Regions from separate parts of the Yersinia kristensenii genome, predicted to be linked through region 2. Evidence: riboswitches for the same ligand, from Rfam matches in the RefSeq annotation. Region 2 holds a riboswitch; each other region holds the start of a gene.

Region 1 (4,214 bases), 500 kb from region 2:
AACTAAGAGCCGTTCGGATTGGGGGCAGTCGGCGACCAGTGTTAATACATTACGTGGCGTACCTTTCACGGCGAATAATAACACTGACGGCGCGCGCTTGTATTTGGGAAACTGTGCCAGTTGCCACAGCTTTACCGGTGAGGGCGTAAAAGACGGTTATTATCCATCATTGATGAAAAATTCGGCGGTGGGTGCTTCCACACCTAATAATATGATTAACGTGATATTGCATGGCGTATCGCGCAAAACTAATGACGGCGAAGTCTTTATGCCCGGTTTTGCCAACACATTAACGGATGAGCAGGTTGTCAGTTTGAGCAATTATCTATTGCAACAGTTTGGCCAACCCACTCTGAATATCAAAGCCGATGATGTTAAAGCATTACGCGGAGAATAGAAGATAAAACAAAGGGAACCAAGTTCCCTTTGTTTGCTTAACCATTTTTTTCAAGTTCATTTACCAGTTTGTGTGCATTGATTTGCATATTGGGTGTGACTGTATCGGTGCTATCAAAGATTTTGGGGAATTCCTCACAAAGTTTTACCGCATCCTTACTGGAACAATTGATGTTTCTGGAGGTGCAGTTTTTTAATAACTGTATTAATTCTGGTTTTTTTTCATTAATAATACTATTTATTAATTTTGACTTTTGTTTTATTTCATTTTCGTCAAGTCGTGATTCATGTAACGCGAATTTAATTGTCTGGTGGCAGTGTACATAATAAATATCGTCAATTTCTTCTGTCTTTTCGGTCGAAAGATTCATGCCAATGGGAAAGGTATTGGAAGAGAATTCAGAGCCGAAAATAAAAACCACGTGACGTATGTTATAGTCTGTAATAGATAAATCCTTCATATTCCATTGATTGTCAAAGCTATCTTCAATATAGAAATATTTCCTGGGATCCATTTTGGCCGTAGCAAAATATTGCTTTTCACCACTCGCGAGTTCAATCGACCTTAGTGGGACTTCTGTTTTACCATTTAAGCTGCCAATAGTGTTTTCCACTTCAAATAGTTCGCCATATTTATCATGGGTCAAGGTCTTAATATGGTCTATTGCTTCATATCGAGTGCCAATTTTCTGCTGTTCACTATTTATTCCCGATGAGATGTTATTGATTTTGGCGAGATTTACTGTGAATGAATTTGAACTTCCAGATACGGTCAGCATAGTTATCCTTAATTAAGTTTATTCAAGTGACATTTGAGTTTAACTGTAGCATGACGTGTTATAGGGAGGTAGCCAACTGCACATTAATCAGGTTTTTACCTTATTTAAATTTCTACTCAATATTATCAATATTATCCTTATTTAACTTTTTAATTATGCCAATGCATCAAAATATAGTCGCCATCATGGCTTTTCCCCGTAGCAATTTCCACCCAACCATGCTTTTGATAAAATACCCGTGCTTGCTGGTTTTTTGTCAGGCACTTTAATGAACCCTGGCCGGTAAATAGATTTTGTGCCGCCAGCAATAAAGCCTTACCGACCCCACGTTGCTGAATGTGAGGGGCAACAAATAGATTATGCAGGAAGTTCTCCGCTATAAATATGGAAGCAAAACCCAGATGATTATCGCCGTCAATAGCGACCAAAATGGTCTCGTCAAGGATGGCGCTATCAAAATCCTCCAGATGAAAACGCTCCCCATCCAGCCAGCTAAAAGCTGCCCGACGTGATGCCAAATACAAAGTGCGCAAAAATGGCCGGTCACTTTCCTGATACTGACGAATCTGGATGCTCATTCTTCGGTTATCTCTCCAAGATTGCTGAGTTGAACATTGATTTGGTGAATGCATGATTGATCTTCTATCACTTGCCCGTGATAATAACAATTCTGACTCGGGGTGCCTCCACAAAGAGTGGTATGGCTGAGATATTACCCGTATTACCTGATCTGGATTATGCCAGCGTAGGGAAGTATATTAATGAAGCGAATCAATGTGTTAACTATTGCCGGAACTGACCCAAGCGGCGGTGCCGGTATCCAGGCTGATCTAAAAACCTTTTCTGCATTACAGGCCTACGGCACCAGTGTTATTACCGCTTTAGTGGCGCAAAATACCCGTGGTGTGCAGTCGGTCTATCCCATCGAACCGGCCTTTGTTGCTGCTCAATTAGATTCTGTTCTCAGTGATGTGCGTATCGATAGCGCTAAAATCGGCATGCTGGCAAATGCGGAAATTGTCGATATTGTTGCTATGCAACTGCGCCGTTATCCTATCCCATTTGTAGTGTTAGATACCGTAATGGTTGCCAAAAGCGGGGATCCGTTGCTCGCACCTGAGGCCGTTGATGCCGTGCGCCGCTTACTGCTCCCGCAAGTTGCTTTGATTACACCTAATTTGCCGGAAGCCGCAGCACTACTTGATTGTCAGCCCGCACATAATGAGCAAGAAATGTGTGAACAGGGACGAGCGCTGTTGGCTCTGGGCTGTCAGGGGGTATTGATGAAAGGCGGGCATCTGAGCGGCCAAGAAAGCCCTGATTGGTTATTTACCGCGCAGGGTGAGCAGCGCTTTGTGACGCGCCGGGTTAATACCCGACATACCCACGGCACCGGTTGCACCTTATCGGCAGCACTGGCGGCATTGCGCCCACGGCACGCGAGTTGGGCCGACACCGTGAGAGCAGCCAAAGACTATCTACAAGGGGCGCTGGAGCAGGCCGATACCCTCGAAGTGGGGCAGGGGATCGGGCCGGTGCACCATTTCCACCCATGGTGGTGATACCCTGCTCCCTTGAAGCCGCAGGGGTGTTAGCTGCGCTCACGTACCCGAATCACTGACTGATGTCAGCTCATCGGGATGTATTCACTTGCCGCCTACCTGCAACTCCAATGGCTTTGGGTATCTTTTTGCCCTTGAAGCCGCAGGGGTGTTAGCTGTGCTCATGTACCCGAATCACTGACTGATGTCAGCTCATCGGGATGTATTCACTTGCCGCCTACCTGCAACTCCAATGGCTTTGGGTATCTTTTTGCCCTTGAAGCCGCAGGGGGGTTAGCTGTGCTCATGTACCCGAATCACTGACTCTGGGTGCTGAAGCCGATGGGATTATTACGCCAGTAAATAGCGCTGTGTCATGGTAAACATCGCGACGGCACGCTGCAAATGCTGAGCATCAAAACGGTTAAGCAGGTAACTTTTAGCCCCTTTGCGCGGGCGAATGCACAATAGCAACTTCGGCTCGCCTGCTTCATCTTTTATCAGATCGAACTGATAGCTACCGATGTCTTTTTCGCCTTCCCGCCAGGAAATTTGCATCGCTGGCAAGGGGTTATCTGCCGTAGGTTGTCTGACGGCAAAAAAGTATTCTCCCGCCCAGAAACCGGCATAATTACCATCAGTTTGCAAATGTTTGGTCCGAAAAATGGAGGCTGCCGCGAGTTGGTTGATGGCATCCAAAGTTATTTCTCGATGCGCTTGCTGCCACAAAGGAACATTATTTTCGATTTGCCAACAAGCCGCGCCCAGATAATCGTTCAGTTCGCGCCAATCTTCATCCAGTTGCTGGCGTAATTCCTCTTCGAGAATATTACGATATTGCTGCATACCACTGGGTTGGTCGCCTAATGTTTCGTAAGTTATTAACTCCATGGTGCGGGGCTTGCGGCGAAAACTCATCCACAACACCATCTTGGGGATACGAAACTCAATCGACTGAATACTCAGCCGATATTGATCCCCTTTGTTCAGCACAAAACCATTGGCGGTACCGCGCTTATTTTGATAATTCCGTATCACCACCACGCTATTTAGCCCCATCCAGCCGGTAACATAGTGCTCACTGTCAGAGTTGGCAACATCCAGGTCGATCACCATTTGGACGATTTTATCGCTCTCAAGCTTATCTAGCGGATGGGCATCCCCAGCAGAGTAATACAGCTTCTTGGGGGCTTCGGGCAACTCAAGGGTCAACATAGCAGGGCCTTCTGGAGTAGGTTTATCAACTGAACATTGTCTGGTTTATAGCTTACATCAAGCTGTCATACAGATTGCGCTATAACGAGAATTAGGATGAAAATTCGTGCTATAGATCAACTTTTCCTACAGTTAAGGGTCATAGACATGCAAACTACTATCACGCATGCCAATGAGGCCTATTCAATACTTGGCGAGTAGATTAACCAGATAATAAGGATTTCGATAATGAAAGGTCACAAAACCCTCCATTGTCTTGTTGCTGCGGCGATACTCAGTGCCA
Region 2 (4,214 bases):
TTCAGTGCCCGTAACTCAATATGGCGCACACGATGCCAGCCGCGAATATCCAGTGATAAGCACAGTGGCGTATAGCGCTCAGCCAGATCGCGCATCGGGTTATCCAACACTTTTAATGCATAGGGCACCGCCATCAGCGCATTGGTCAAAATCACCAATGCATAAGGTGATTGCGGCAAGCCCAGCGTGTCATTGAGTAATAAGAAAAAACCGGTGGCCAGCACGATCCCCGGCATCGCCAGAATCACCATGCCGCTGATATCCAAGGCTTGTCCGTAAGCTGCGTGGTGGCGCAGTTTCAGCTCACGGCTACTCCATAGCAGCATCATGGTCAGAGTGACACACAATAATCCTGCGCCAATGGCGATGATCAGTGAGGTAAAGAAAGCTTGCCACAGCGCCGGTTGCTGTAGCACGGTCAAGATTGTTTTATTGCTGCCATCAATCACGACGGCGAGTAATGGCGGCACCATCAATAATAATGCTGCCCCGATTAACAAGGTATCGCTAATGCGCGACCACGAACTGTCTTGCTGACTACGCCACTCCTGACCGTGGGTATTCCCCACCGCTAACACTGAACTTAGCCGTTGGCTCAGCACCACCAAGCCCAGGCAACAGCCCAGTTGAATCAGTGCCAATAATGCGGCGCGCCCCAAATCGTAGTCATAGCTAAGCGCCTGATAAATAGCCAGTTCGATGGTGGTGGCTTGCGGCCCGCCCCCCAGAGAAAGCACGGTGGCAAAGCTGGCAAAACACAGCATGAAAATCAGCGCGGCAGTCGGCAGAATTTGGCGGCGCAGATAGGGCCATTCGACCCAGCGAAAATGCTGCCAGCCGTTCATGCCCAATTGGGCGGCTAACTGGCGCTGTTCAACGGCAATGCTTTCCAATGACTGCAATAACAAGCGGGTCGCCAGCGGCATATTAAAGAAAATATGCGCCAGCAAAATCCCTTGTAAACCATAGGGTGAGAAGCGGTAATCCACCCCCCAGCCAGCCCAACAGCGCCGCCAGCCAACCTTGGCGGCCATACACTGTCAGAATGCCAAAAATGGCGACCAGCACCGGCAGCACCAGTGTCATGGCGCATAAGCGCAGCATCAGTTGGCGGCCAGGGAAGCGGCGGCGGTATAAGGCGCGCGCCAAAAAAATCGCCGGAATAACGGACAGCAGCGCAGAAAGAAACGCCTGCCAGAAAGTGAAGCGAATCACATGCCACAGATAGCGGTCATGCCAGATGCTTTGCCAGTCGGCTGCCGGGGCATGACGCCAGATAGCGCTGAACGCCAGCAAGGCGACACCGACTATCAGCAAGGCCGCCAGCAGCCCCGGCCACAGCCAGGGGGCGATTAATGGCTGACGGCGGATTGCCATGTTTGAATCCATTTACCGCGATTATCTGCCACGTCTTTTGCATCAAACTGTAAAGCTTTTTGCGGCACGGTGAGTGTTTCAAATCCAGCCGGTAAATCCATTTTGATCACTGGATACATCCAGTTGCCGGTCGGAATATGATTCTGGAATGCAGGGGTGACCATAAACTGCATAAAGCGCTGCGCCAGTTCCGGTTGTTTGCTGGACGCCACCACACCGGCCACTTCCACTTGCAGATAATGGCCTTCGCTAAAATTGGCCGCGGCATAGTTGTCTTTCTTCTCTTCAATCAGATGGTAAGCCGGAGAAGTGGTATAGCTCAGCACTAAATCGCCTTCACCTTTTAGGAACAAGCCGTAAGCTTCGCTCCAGCCTTTGGTCACGGTGACGGTTTTTTTCGCTAATTTTTGCCATGCTTGCGGGGCTTGGTCGCCATAGACTTTTTGCATCCACAACATTAAACCGAGGCCCGGTGTGCTGGTGCGCGGGTCTTGATAAATCACTTTCCACGGCTCTTGGCTGTCGACCAATTCTTGCAGGCTTTTCGGCGGGTTTTTCAGTTTGTTTTTGTCATACACAAAAGCAAAATAGCCGTAATCGTAGGGGACGAAAGTGTTATTCTGCCATTTTTCCGGCAAAGTTAGGTCGCTGGTATCTACCTGACTCGGCACGAATAATCCGGTTTGCTCTGCCGCTTGAACCAGATTGTTATCTAAGCCTAACACCACATCGGCCTGACTATTTTTACCCTCCATCCGCAAGCGGTTCAGCAGGGAAACACCGTCTTCCAGTGCTACAAATTTCAGCTGGCAATCACACTCGGCTTCAAAGGCTTTTTTAATCGACGGCCCGGGGCCCCAATCAGCCGCGAAAGAATCATAGGTATAAACAGTCAATGTGGGTTTATCAGCAGCGACGGCAGCAGCAGACAGCAAAAACAAGCAGGAAATCATGCGTTTAAACACTTTGCACTCCTTAAGGATAAAGGTGGCAAAGGTATCTGAGGCGGTAAATAACATAAATATCAAGATGATACGGCGTTATTTTTCTCAAATCCCTCCGCCGGTGTTAACCGGATCAGGTTCGACGGGTTTGCTCTCAGCAAAAACGTGCTGCGCCGTGGTTGATACAGCGTTGGGCAGTACTCGAAATCCTCACGTACTTCAAGTACGCTCCGGTTTCTCCGTGCTGTCCGCCACTGTCTGAACCCGGCTCGCTGTGTTTTTAACACTTGCGGCACCGGATTGAACTTGGCTAGCGATGTTCTTGCACCCCGTTGAGACGGCGCTATTGTAGAGTTTAATTGGGGCGGGCGAAAGCGAGTTTAGCCCTCTGGCGGCGTAAACCAGGCCGATTTGAAGTCAAACCAGCCGAGTGTGTTCATGCGCACCCCGCGCATACTGTGCTGCCCATATAATTCTAGCCAGTGATGGAACAGTGGGTGAAATTGATTCTGGCTGACCAAGCGCTGGCTCCATTCCGCCATCGGCAGGGCATTATTTCGCCATAATTCAACATCTTGGTGCAGTTTTTCATCCAGGCAATATTGCAGCAGTGGCAGCTCATACAAGGTGGCAAATAATGAGAAATCTAATGGCAGATAAAAATTGGCGCTGCCGAGCCAGATGTCGCTCTGCGCATCCCCCTGATACCAACTGACATAATCCACCACATTTATGAGCAATTTGACCCCATGTGCAGCTAATAATGTGGTCAAGGTTTGGCTGATAGCATCAAACTCTGAATGGTGACTGTAAAACGTCAGTGTCAGTTCGGTCAGACCTTCTGGTTTAGGTTCCAATACGGTGAGCCGGTTATGATGCCAGCGCGGCAACATGCCATAAGCCGGTGACCAGTAGCGCTGATAAAAGGGATCGGCATGGCTGAGTAGGGCGACGGGGGTGATGAGTTCACACAGCCAACGGCGGATGTCAGGATGGCAGGTTTGGGGTGAGCGCTGGTCGAATAGCAGAAAATAACAGCCTTCTTCCAGCCGACTTTCCAGCTCATTTTTACTGGTATCGTCAGCTTGCAATTGCACACCAGAATAAACCAATTCTTCAGACAGCTCCGGTAATACCCAAATATTGACCTCATCAATCAGTGCGCGAAAACCAAAATAATTATCAAATGCCTGAATTTTCAATTGGCTATGGTGATTTCGAATCACAGAATAAGGGCCTGTCCCGACCGGATGCCGACGAAAATCCGGCTGATTTTCCCACTCTTGCGGCAAGATCATGGCGTGCACACTGCCCAACAACCACGGCAACCAGTTATCCGGGGCGCTGAGATGCACATCAATCACATACGGCGTCGGCGAGCGCACTGCCGTGATATGCGAAAACAGCGGTTGGGGGATTAACCGAGTCAGGCTGGTAATCACATCATTCATTTCCAGCTCACGGCCATGATGAAAATGAATGGCTGGGCGCAAATAAAAGCGCCAATGTAATGGGCTGATGGCTTGCCAGTGATGAGATAAATCAGGTTCCAGTTCCCCATTTTCCTCATTTATCCGCGTCAGGCCGTTAAAAATCTGCCGCACCATATGAGTTTCTGAGCGGCGCAACGCGGTGCCGGGTAATAGGTTTTGTAATGGCCGGTAATAGAGCACCCGCAGAATATGTTTACCTTGCCGGAAGCTGCGCCCCAACTGGGATAGCAGCATTTGGCGCACCGCTTTTTTATCCCCGACCAACTGCACCAGTTGATCAATACTTTCTTGTTCCAACAACTCTTCGGCCCGCTGTTGTTGTAAGGCCAATCCGGAACAGAGGAAGGTCAGTTGTGAGCGCTTACCACGGCCGGCTTCCGCCTGCCAACTCAGCCAACCC
Region 3 (4,214 bases), 1.8 Mb from region 2:
AGCCCGGCAGGTAATGGGGGATTGAAAACGCGGGCCTTCGCCGGTTTCAAAGTAGAGCCCCAACCCCATAGCATCAGGAATGGTCAGAATGTCTGAAAAAAGAATCGCCGCATCCAGCGGATAACGACGCAAGGGTTGCATCGTCACTTCACAGGCCAACTCAGCATTTTTGCACAGCGACATAAAATCCCCGGCAATAGCACGGGTGGCTTTATACTCTGGCAAATAGCGGCCTGCCTGGCGCATCATCCACACCGGAGTCACATCTACCGGCTGGCGTAGTAAAGCGCGCAGATAACGATCGTTTTTCAACTCATTCATGATAAAGCTCCCTTGATTATCTCCACGCATTGTAGCATGCCAGATAATACTTTCCTGTTGCGGCTAATGGCGGTTTTTAGCTACTCACCCGCATTGAACTGCTCTTCGCGACATAATACGACGGTATCTTCAATCAGTCGGCGTGCCACGGTGCCTGGCGGCGGCAGTAATGGCAATTGGTCATAGCGATACCAACCGGCATTCAACAGCTCTTTAGGATCGTGTTGTAGCTCACCGCTATCATACTCCGCCATAAAGGCCATCATCAGTGAATGCGGGAATGGCCACGGCTGTGACGTCACATAGCGCAGGTTTTTAATGTGGATATTACTTTCTTCCAGCACTTCGCGGGAAACCGCCTGTTCCAGCGTCTCCCCCACTTCGACAAACCCGGCCAACACAGTGTTAATACCGCCACGATGGCGAACATGTTGCGCCAATAAAATTTCATCACCACGGCGAATGGCAACAATCACGCAAGGGGCGATTTGTGGATAATAACGTTCACGGCAATGATTACACAGACAAGCCCACTCGGTGCGGCTGGCATGCATTTGATGCCCACAATAGCCACAATAGCGGTGAGATCGATAAAACTCGGCCAATTGTACGCCGCGCCCCGCCAGTTGAAACAAACCGCGATCGACATCCAGCAATTGCCGTACTGAACCCATCTCGGTGGACATCATCTGGCGAATCAGCCAAACAGCCTGCCCTTGCCATTCACCAATCTGCCGTGCGGTCGCGCCCTGTAATGACCAATTGGCTGCATTACCCTGCGGTAACTCCCCGTTTGGTAACCATAATTTGTTCTCGTGGCTGACAATCCACCAGCCACTTTCTTTACCTGTAAGTTGTAGTTCCATATCGTTGTTGCACAACCTCGACTTCACTGGCAATCTAGAATCCGGCTTGTTACATTTTTGTAACCCACTTTTACTTTTTCTTACTTACGGAGTCGATCATGCTCAACCGACTGGAAAGCCTGACTCAACGCGTTGGCGGCAGTAATGAATTAATTGATCAATGGCTTCATGCACGTAAAGAACTTTTAGTCTCGTATTGCACAGTGATCGGTATTAAGCCGCAAAAAGAAAAGCATACCCCGCTTAATGAAAAAGCGCTGGAGAACTTTTGTCATAATCTGGTGGATTATCTCTCCTCCGGACATTTCAATATCTACGACAGAATTATCAAACAGGTGGAAGGCGCATCCAGCCCGAAAATGGCTCTGACCACCAAAGTTTATCCTGCTTTGAAAAATAACACTCAAACTATCATGGCATTCCATGATCGCTATACAAACATTGAGATAGATGACGATAGCTGCACCGAGTTTCAACAAGCTTTATCTGATATCGGCGAATCACTTGATGCCCGTTTTCGGCTGGAAGATCAATTAATTCAATGGGCGGCCGAGTCGTGGCAAGCCGCCCAGCCAGTTATTCAAACAGAGCAGGTAAAATAGCCCACTGATCAGCACGGGCTTGTAGTTTTAATTCAACCTCGTATAGTAACGATTCTTGTCGGAGTGCCTAGCACCTGTTTTCTGAGGAAAACAAACGCAGGCTGAGACCGTTAATTCGGGATCCGCGGAACCTGATCGGGTTAATACCCGCGAAGGGAACAAGAGTAATTTATCGCTACAGGCCCGGCATTCCCCTGACAGGTGGCTGCCGGTCACTGGCCAACATCGTTACTCCCGCCAAGCTCCAGACAAGCAATTTTCCCCTTAACCACATTGGTAGGAATTGCTATGTCTAATAATGTCACCACTAAAAACCCATCACGCCCGCGCAAGGCACAACGTGAAGAAGCCCAGCAGTTTATTGATACCCTGCAAGGGGTTACCTTCCCTAATTCACAACGAATTTATCTGCAAGGCTCACGGCCCGATATTCAAGTTCCCATGCGCGAGATCCAACTCAGCCCAACATTGATCGGGGGCGGTAAGGACTCACCTCACTATGAAGAAAATGAAGCTATCCCGGTGTATGACACCTCCGGCCCTTATGGCGATCCCAGCGCTAAGCTGGATGTGCATGCCGGTTTACCCAAACTGCGCGAGAACTGGATAGCCGATCGTCAGGATACTGCCGCGCTCAGCTCGGTCAGTTCCGGCTTTACCCAACAGCGCTTGGCCGATGAGGGTTTGGACCATTTGCGTTTTGAGCATCTGCCGCGTCCGAAAAAAGCCCTTGCGGGCCAATGTGTGACCCAGTTGCATTACGCCCGAGCCGGTAAAATCACCCCAGAAATGGAGTTTATCGCCCTGCGGGAAAATATGGGCCGTGAACGTATTCACAGTGAAATATTACGCCAGCAGCATCCGGGGCAAACATTTGGCGCGCATCTGCCCGACAATATCACCGCAGAGTTTGTCCGACAGGAAGTCGCCGCCGGTCGAGCTATCATCCCCGCGAATATTAACCACCCCGAATCTGAGCCGATGATTATTGGCCGTAACTTTTTGGTGAAAGTGAACGCCAACATCGGCAATTCTGCCGTGACCTCCTCCATTGAGGAAGAAGTGGAAAAACTGGTGTGGTCGACCCGCTGGGGGGCTGACACCGTGATGGATTTGTCCACTGGCCGCTATATTCATGAAACCCGTGAATGGATACTGCGTAATAGCCCAGTCCCCATTGGCACTGTCCCTATCTATCAGGCGCTGGAAAAAGTGAATGGCGTGGCGGAGAACCTCACCTGGGAAATGTTCCGCGACACCTTGCTAGAACAGGCCGAACAAGGGGTTGATTACTTTACTATTCATGCCGGTGTGTTGCTGCGTTATGTGCCGATGACCGCCAAACGCCTGACCGGTATCGTCTCCCGTGGTGGGTCGATTATGGCGAAATGGTGTCTTTCCCATCATCAGGAGAATTTCCTGTATCAGCATTTCCGCGAAATCTGCCAGATCTGCGCGACTTATGATGTTTCATTATCACTGGGTGATGGCCTGCGCCCTGGCTCCATTCAGGATGCCAATGATGAAGCCCAATTCGCTGAGCTGCATACCTTGGGCGAATTGACCAAAATTGCCTGGGAATATGATGTGCAGGTGATGATTGAAGGCCCTGGGCATGTGCCAATGCAAATGATTCGCCGCAATATGACTGAAGAATTGGAGCATTGCCACGAAGCGCCATTTTATACCTTAGGCCCCTTGACCACCGACATTGCCCCCGGCTATGACCATTTCACCTCCGGCATAGGTGCGGCGATGATTGGCTGGTTTGGCTGCGCCATGCTGTGTTATGTCACGCCCAAAGAGCACCTTGGCTTACCTAATAAAGAAGATGTAAAACAAGGACTTATTACTTATAAAATTGCTGCTCATGCTGCTGATTTAGCAAAAGGCCACCCCGGTGCGCAAATCCGCGACAACGCCATGTCAAAAGCACGTTTTGAATTCCGTTGGGAAGATCAATTCAATTTGGCTCTCGACCCCGAAACCGCGCGTGCTTACCACGATGAAACCCTGCCACAAGAATCCGGCAAAGTGGCGCATTTCTGCTCCATGTGTGGGCCGAAATTCTGCTCAATGAAAATTTCGCAGGAAGTGCGCGATTATGCCGCGAAGCAAGAACTGGCAGCGTCACAAGGAACAGCAGCCCAACCTATCGAAGTTTTGCAATCCGGTATGGAGCAAATGTCAGCTGAGTTCCGCTCCCGTGGTAGTGAGTTATATATCAATAAATCACATCACGCCCCCGCCAGTCTGAAAGTGGAGGCGAATAATGAGCCCGTCTAATCATGCTTTATTTTCTGCTGAGAAAGGTTTCCCCGCCACCAAACAGCGCCTTGGTCTGTATCCGGTGGTCGATTCCGTGCTGTGGATAGAGCGCCTGCTTGCGGCAGGCGTGACCACCATCCAATTGCGTATCAAGGCG
Region 4 (4,214 bases), 1.5 Mb from region 2:
CGTTGACCGGCCCAGTGGGGGATTCAGCCTGTTTGGCGGTCACGATAAGCGTATCTGCTGCCGCTTTTTTATCGCTGTCAGCCTGGCTCAGGGCCGGGAAGCATAAAGCAATGAATGCCGCTGGTGGTAGTAAATGGCGTAAATGGGACGTCATAATGTGGCTTTCCTAGAGGTCATTTCCCAAAAATGGGAATGTATCTCATTTGTATTCAAGCCACAGCGCAGTCACTTTAATTTCTGCGACTATTGTTTTAGATAAAATATAACTTAATGAAAAGAGACTGAATTATTGGCGCAGTGTGTGAGGCGACAAACCAAAACGTTTACGAAATGCGGTTGAGAAGTGAGCTGGGGTATAGCCTACCGACCAGGCCACATTAGCTATTGGGCAGTCGCCGCTGACCAGCAGACGGTAGCCTTGTTGCAAGCGCAGCTCTTGTAAGCAGGCGGCGACGGTGCAGCCCAGTAACATTTTAAAACCATGATTCAACTTGCGCACGTTTAACCCCACTTGACGGGCCAATTGATAGAGTGTTGGGGCATTAGCCAGGTCGGCGGCCAGTAATTCGCGGGCCTGATGGATGCGCTCAATATCCGCCTGATTAAGGCGCGGTGGGTTAGTGGGCGTGTGCTGTCCCTGTAGCTGCTCCAGTGCAAAAGCGCTGAGTTCCAATGCTTTACCTGCCAGATACAAATCGCGGAATTTCCCTTGCAGTGGGTTGGTTATCATTTGTTGCACCAGCGCCTGCATCGGTTTACTGGCGGGCTGGCACAATAACTGTGGCCCGTGCTGAGTTGCCCGCTGCAATAGCGGCAGGTCAGATATTTCGAGGGAGTCGAGCATCTCGGCATCTAAACGCACACTGGCATAATGCATTGAAGTGTCGGGGGTAAAACGCTGGTGGCTGATATTTTCTTCATGATTGGCAATCACACAGAGTGTTGGGCTGCTGATGGTGATGTTTTCCTGATTTTCCAGGCGGCATTGCAATGAGCCGCGCAGCACCAGAATCAGCTTAATACCTTGCCACAAGGGTTCTGGCATCCACTCAGCATTGGGCGGCAGCCATTTGCCACAAGATAGCTGTATTTGTGGCGAGGTAAGAGAAAGATGAGTCTGATGGTGCTCAAATGCGGGCATTAGCGGGGATAAAGCAGAATTTGGCATCAGAATCACCATTAAAAGGCAGAATAATGCTCCCTAAGATAGGCCAAGTTTGAGGATAAAAATACTAAAAATTCGCTAATGGTTTTTGAGTTATCCCATTGAGAATATGAGGTTTTATTCTATCAACATGATAATGCGAGCAATTAAAACTATATTCAGCAAAATTGTATCATTCTGAGTGATGAATATGGGTTAACGTGTTAATAATGAAGTTCGTTGACTCGGGGTGCCCACCGTTTAATCTGGTGTGGCTGAGATAAGACCCGTATGACCTGATCTGGATTATGCCAGCGGAGGGAAGTTGCGGTGCCTTAAACAAGGCCTCCCCTTCCTGTTCGCCGGTGAGGGGACACTATGAATACCATCCACACTGACACCTCTATTTCACCCACTCTTTTCCCAGATGCACGGGCTACCGCCAGTTGGCATCAATTCCGTGCCACGCCGCCATTGGTGCATTGTCTGACCAATGAAGTGGTGCAGTCATTTACCGCTAATGTGTTGCTCGCTCTGGGGGCTTTCCCCGCCATGGTGGTAGAGCCGGAAGAAACCGCGCAATTCAGTGCTATGGCGAACAGTTTGCTTATTAATATTGGAACGCTGCATCGGGCGCGAGCAGAGTCCATGTTGAGCGCGGTAATCGCGGCTAATCAAGCGGGAACACCCTGGGTGCTGGACCCCGTTGCGGTGGGCGGGCTGGCATATCGTACTGATTTCGCCCGCCATTTACTCACACTAAAACCTGCGGCTATACGTGGAAACGCCTCGGAGATCATGGCATTGAGTGGTATGGCGACCATGGGGCGCGGAGTGGATAGTGTGGATACGTCGCTGGCAGCTTTACCTGCTGCTCGCCAATTGGCCCGACAGGCCCAGACGGTGGTTGCCGTAACCGGTGAGGTAGATTATGTCACTGATGGTCAACGCGATTTTGCCGTGGCTGGCGGTGATAAGCTGATGACCCGGGTGGTGGGCACTGGTTGTGCGCTGTCTGCGGTGGTGGCGGCATTTTGTGCGCTAGACGGGGATCGTTTGCACCATGTTGCTACCGCTTGCCGAATTATGTCGCAAGTCGGCGGGCAGGTATCTCAACGCGTCGCTGGGCCGGGGAGTTTTATTCCCGCATTTCTTGATGGCCTTTATCAATTGGAGACTCTGGTGTCTTAACTCTTGCCCGATCTTCTCTCTATCCTGCCAAGATTTTATTCTCAGATTAAATTTAATGATCAGCCTCTGCGGGGGCTTTTAATTTTTGAATTTATATTCAGCAAATATTTTGCCATGGTTTAACATTTAAATAGAGGACATTCTGACTCTTTTGTCTTCCCGGTCTATTTCCACATCTCTGTTTTTTTAGTTCCCTAATGAACATATAGGAAAATATAATGGCCATTCTGAACAGTTATAAGATAGCGGCGCTGTTTGCCGTCGGGATATTAATGGCAGGATGCGCCTCAAAGGTCACAACCAGTGCGCAGTACTCTGGTTTTCTTGGTGATTACAGTAAGTTACAAGAATCTGAATCCGCAAGTGGCCAGAAAGTATTGCGTTGGGTTTCACCCGATTTCAATGTTGATAAATACACTGGCATTTATTATACGCCGTTGGTCTATTATCCAAGATCAAGCCCAACTCAACGAGTAAGTCAGAAAACATTAGATGAAATATTAGCTTACGCGAATAAAAGGCTTAAACAGGCCGTTAGCCAACAATTACCGCTAGTCAATTCACCGAAAAAACACAATATTTTGATTGTACGAGGTGCAATTACCGCAGTTTCTGCGGAAGATAAAGATATTCAAGTCTATGAGATGATTCCAATAGCCGCTGTTATTGCCGGAACTATGGCGGCGACCGGTAACCGCACCCAACATACTGCGCTTTATTTGGAATTACAGGTTATTGATTCTAATACCGGCAAACCCGTTATTGTCGTCGTACGCAAAGCTTATGGTAAGGATGTCAGTAACAGCGGCGTACCGATTTCTGCAGAACAAGTCAAAAGTACAATAGATGGTTTGGTTTACGATATTGTTAACTTCAAATTAAAAAGCCAACCCACTCAGTAAAACTGCTGCGGCTCAGCCTTTGTAAGTCATTTATCCAGAGGCTGAGCCATTTTTCTTGATGTTTTATTTATCATTATCTGTTTGATGAGTAATATTTAATAATTCATTTAATTTCATTGGCTTACCCAGAAGATAACCTTGGGCTTCATCGCACATTAACGCTTGTAGATGCTCAAGTTGTTCTGTGGTTTCAACGCCTTCGGCGGTCACGGTCATAGAGAGCGCGTGGCCGAGGTTAATAATTCCCTCGACAATTGATTGCCCTTCACGGGACTGCGTCAGCTCATCAATAAAGCTCTTATCAATTTTCAAACCATCGAATGGGAAGCGGCGCAGATAATTCAGTGAGGAATATCCAGTCCCAAAATCATCCATTGATAAACGCACGCCCAAGGCTTTCAATGCGGTCATGGTTTTAAAGGCGCCATCTGCATCTTCAATCATTATCCGCTCAGTGATTTCTAACTCCAGCCGGTGGCTCGGTAACCCGGTCTGCCGCAAAACTTGTCGCACTCGCTCAATAAGATGTTGGCTGCGGAATTCAATGGCAGATATATTGACTGAAACAATCAGTGAGGCGGGCCATGTAGCTGCATCCTGACAGGCTTGAAGCATCGTCCAATCGCTGATGGCGGTAATAAGGCCGGTCTCTTCTGCCAAAGCAATAAATTGATCTGGCATCAGCAGCCCCAACACCGGGTGGTTCCAGCGCACCAGCGCTTCGGCACCTGTAAGTTTGGTTCCTGCAATACGATAGCGCGGCTGATAGTAAAGGTTGAATTCATTGTGTTTAATAGCTTGGCGCAAGAAACGCTCTAACTCGCTGCGTTGCATTAGGCGGTCATTCATTTCACTGGAATAAAAACTCCAGCGGTTGCGGCCACTATTTTTGGCTTCATACATCGCAATATCTGCGAAGCGCAACAGCTCCTCGGCTTGCATGGAGTCCTGTGGCGCTAGCGCAATACCGATGCTGG

The links. Region 2 has a riboswitch for thiamine pyrophosphate ahead of thiB (thiamine ABC transporter substrate binding subunit). Riboswitches for the same ligand answer to the same signal wherever they lie in the genome.
Region 1: linked by a shared signal. The riboswitch ahead of thiD (bifunctional hydroxymethylpyrimidine kinase/phosphomethylpyrimidine kinase) and the one ahead of thiB (thiamine ABC transporter substrate binding subunit) in region 2 are both predicted to bind thiamine pyrophosphate.
Region 3: linked by a shared signal. The riboswitch ahead of thiC (phosphomethylpyrimidine synthase ThiC) and the one ahead of thiB (thiamine ABC transporter substrate binding subunit) in region 2 are both predicted to bind thiamine pyrophosphate.
Region 4: linked by a shared signal. The riboswitch ahead of thiM (hydroxyethylthiazole kinase) and the one ahead of thiB (thiamine ABC transporter substrate binding subunit) in region 2 are both predicted to bind thiamine pyrophosphate.

Annotation. Positions count from the first base shown of each region.
Region 1 is NZ_UHIY01000001.1:73,787-78,000, reverse strand. Features, by position in the region: gene DX162_RS00360 (cytochrome c) at 1-397, shown strand, start outside; gene DX162_RS00355 (hypothetical protein) at 435-1,175, opposite strand; gene DX162_RS00350 (GNAT family N-acetyltransferase) at 1,325-1,753, opposite strand; TPP riboswitch at 1,842-1,944, shown strand; gene thiD (bifunctional hydroxymethylpyrimidine kinase/phosphomethylpyrimidine kinase) at 1,937-2,737, shown strand; gene DX162_RS00340 (hypothetical protein) at 3,068-3,931, opposite strand; gene DX162_RS00335 (inhibitor of vertebrate lysozyme family protein) at 4,160-4,214, shown strand, end outside.
Region 2 is NZ_UHIY01000001.1:569,519-573,732, reverse strand. Features, by position in the region: partial or broken gene thiP (thiamine/thiamine pyrophosphate ABC transporter permease ThiP) at 1-1,377, opposite strand, end outside; gene thiB (thiamine ABC transporter substrate binding subunit) at 1,353-2,342, opposite strand; TPP riboswitch at 2,415-2,509, opposite strand; RNA gene DX162_RS02680 (sX9 sRNA) at 2,534-2,607, shown strand; gene sgrR (HTH-type transcriptional regulator SgrR) at 2,702-4,214, opposite strand, start outside.
Region 3 is NZ_UHIY01000001.1:2,380,429-2,384,642, reverse strand. Features, by position in the region: gene hemE (uroporphyrinogen decarboxylase) at 1-321, opposite strand, end outside; gene nudC (NAD(+) diphosphatase) at 402-1,187, opposite strand; gene DX162_RS10910 (Rsd/AlgQ family anti-sigma factor) at 1,286-1,789, shown strand; TPP riboswitch at 1,839-1,964, shown strand; gene thiC (phosphomethylpyrimidine synthase ThiC) at 2,078-4,075, shown strand; gene thiE (thiamine phosphate synthase) at 4,062-4,214, shown strand, end outside.
Region 4 is NZ_UHIY01000001.1:2,022,359-2,026,572, forward strand. Features, by position in the region: gene DX162_RS09335 (TonB-dependent receptor plug domain-containing protein) at 1-154, opposite strand, end outside; gene DX162_RS09340 (helix-turn-helix domain-containing protein) at 287-1,168, opposite strand; TPP riboswitch at 1,381-1,484, shown strand; gene thiM (hydroxyethylthiazole kinase) at 1,523-2,335, shown strand; gene DX162_RS09350 (DUF3313 domain-containing protein) at 2,554-3,237, shown strand; gene DX162_RS09355 (bifunctional diguanylate cyclase/phosphodiesterase) at 3,301-4,214, opposite strand, start outside.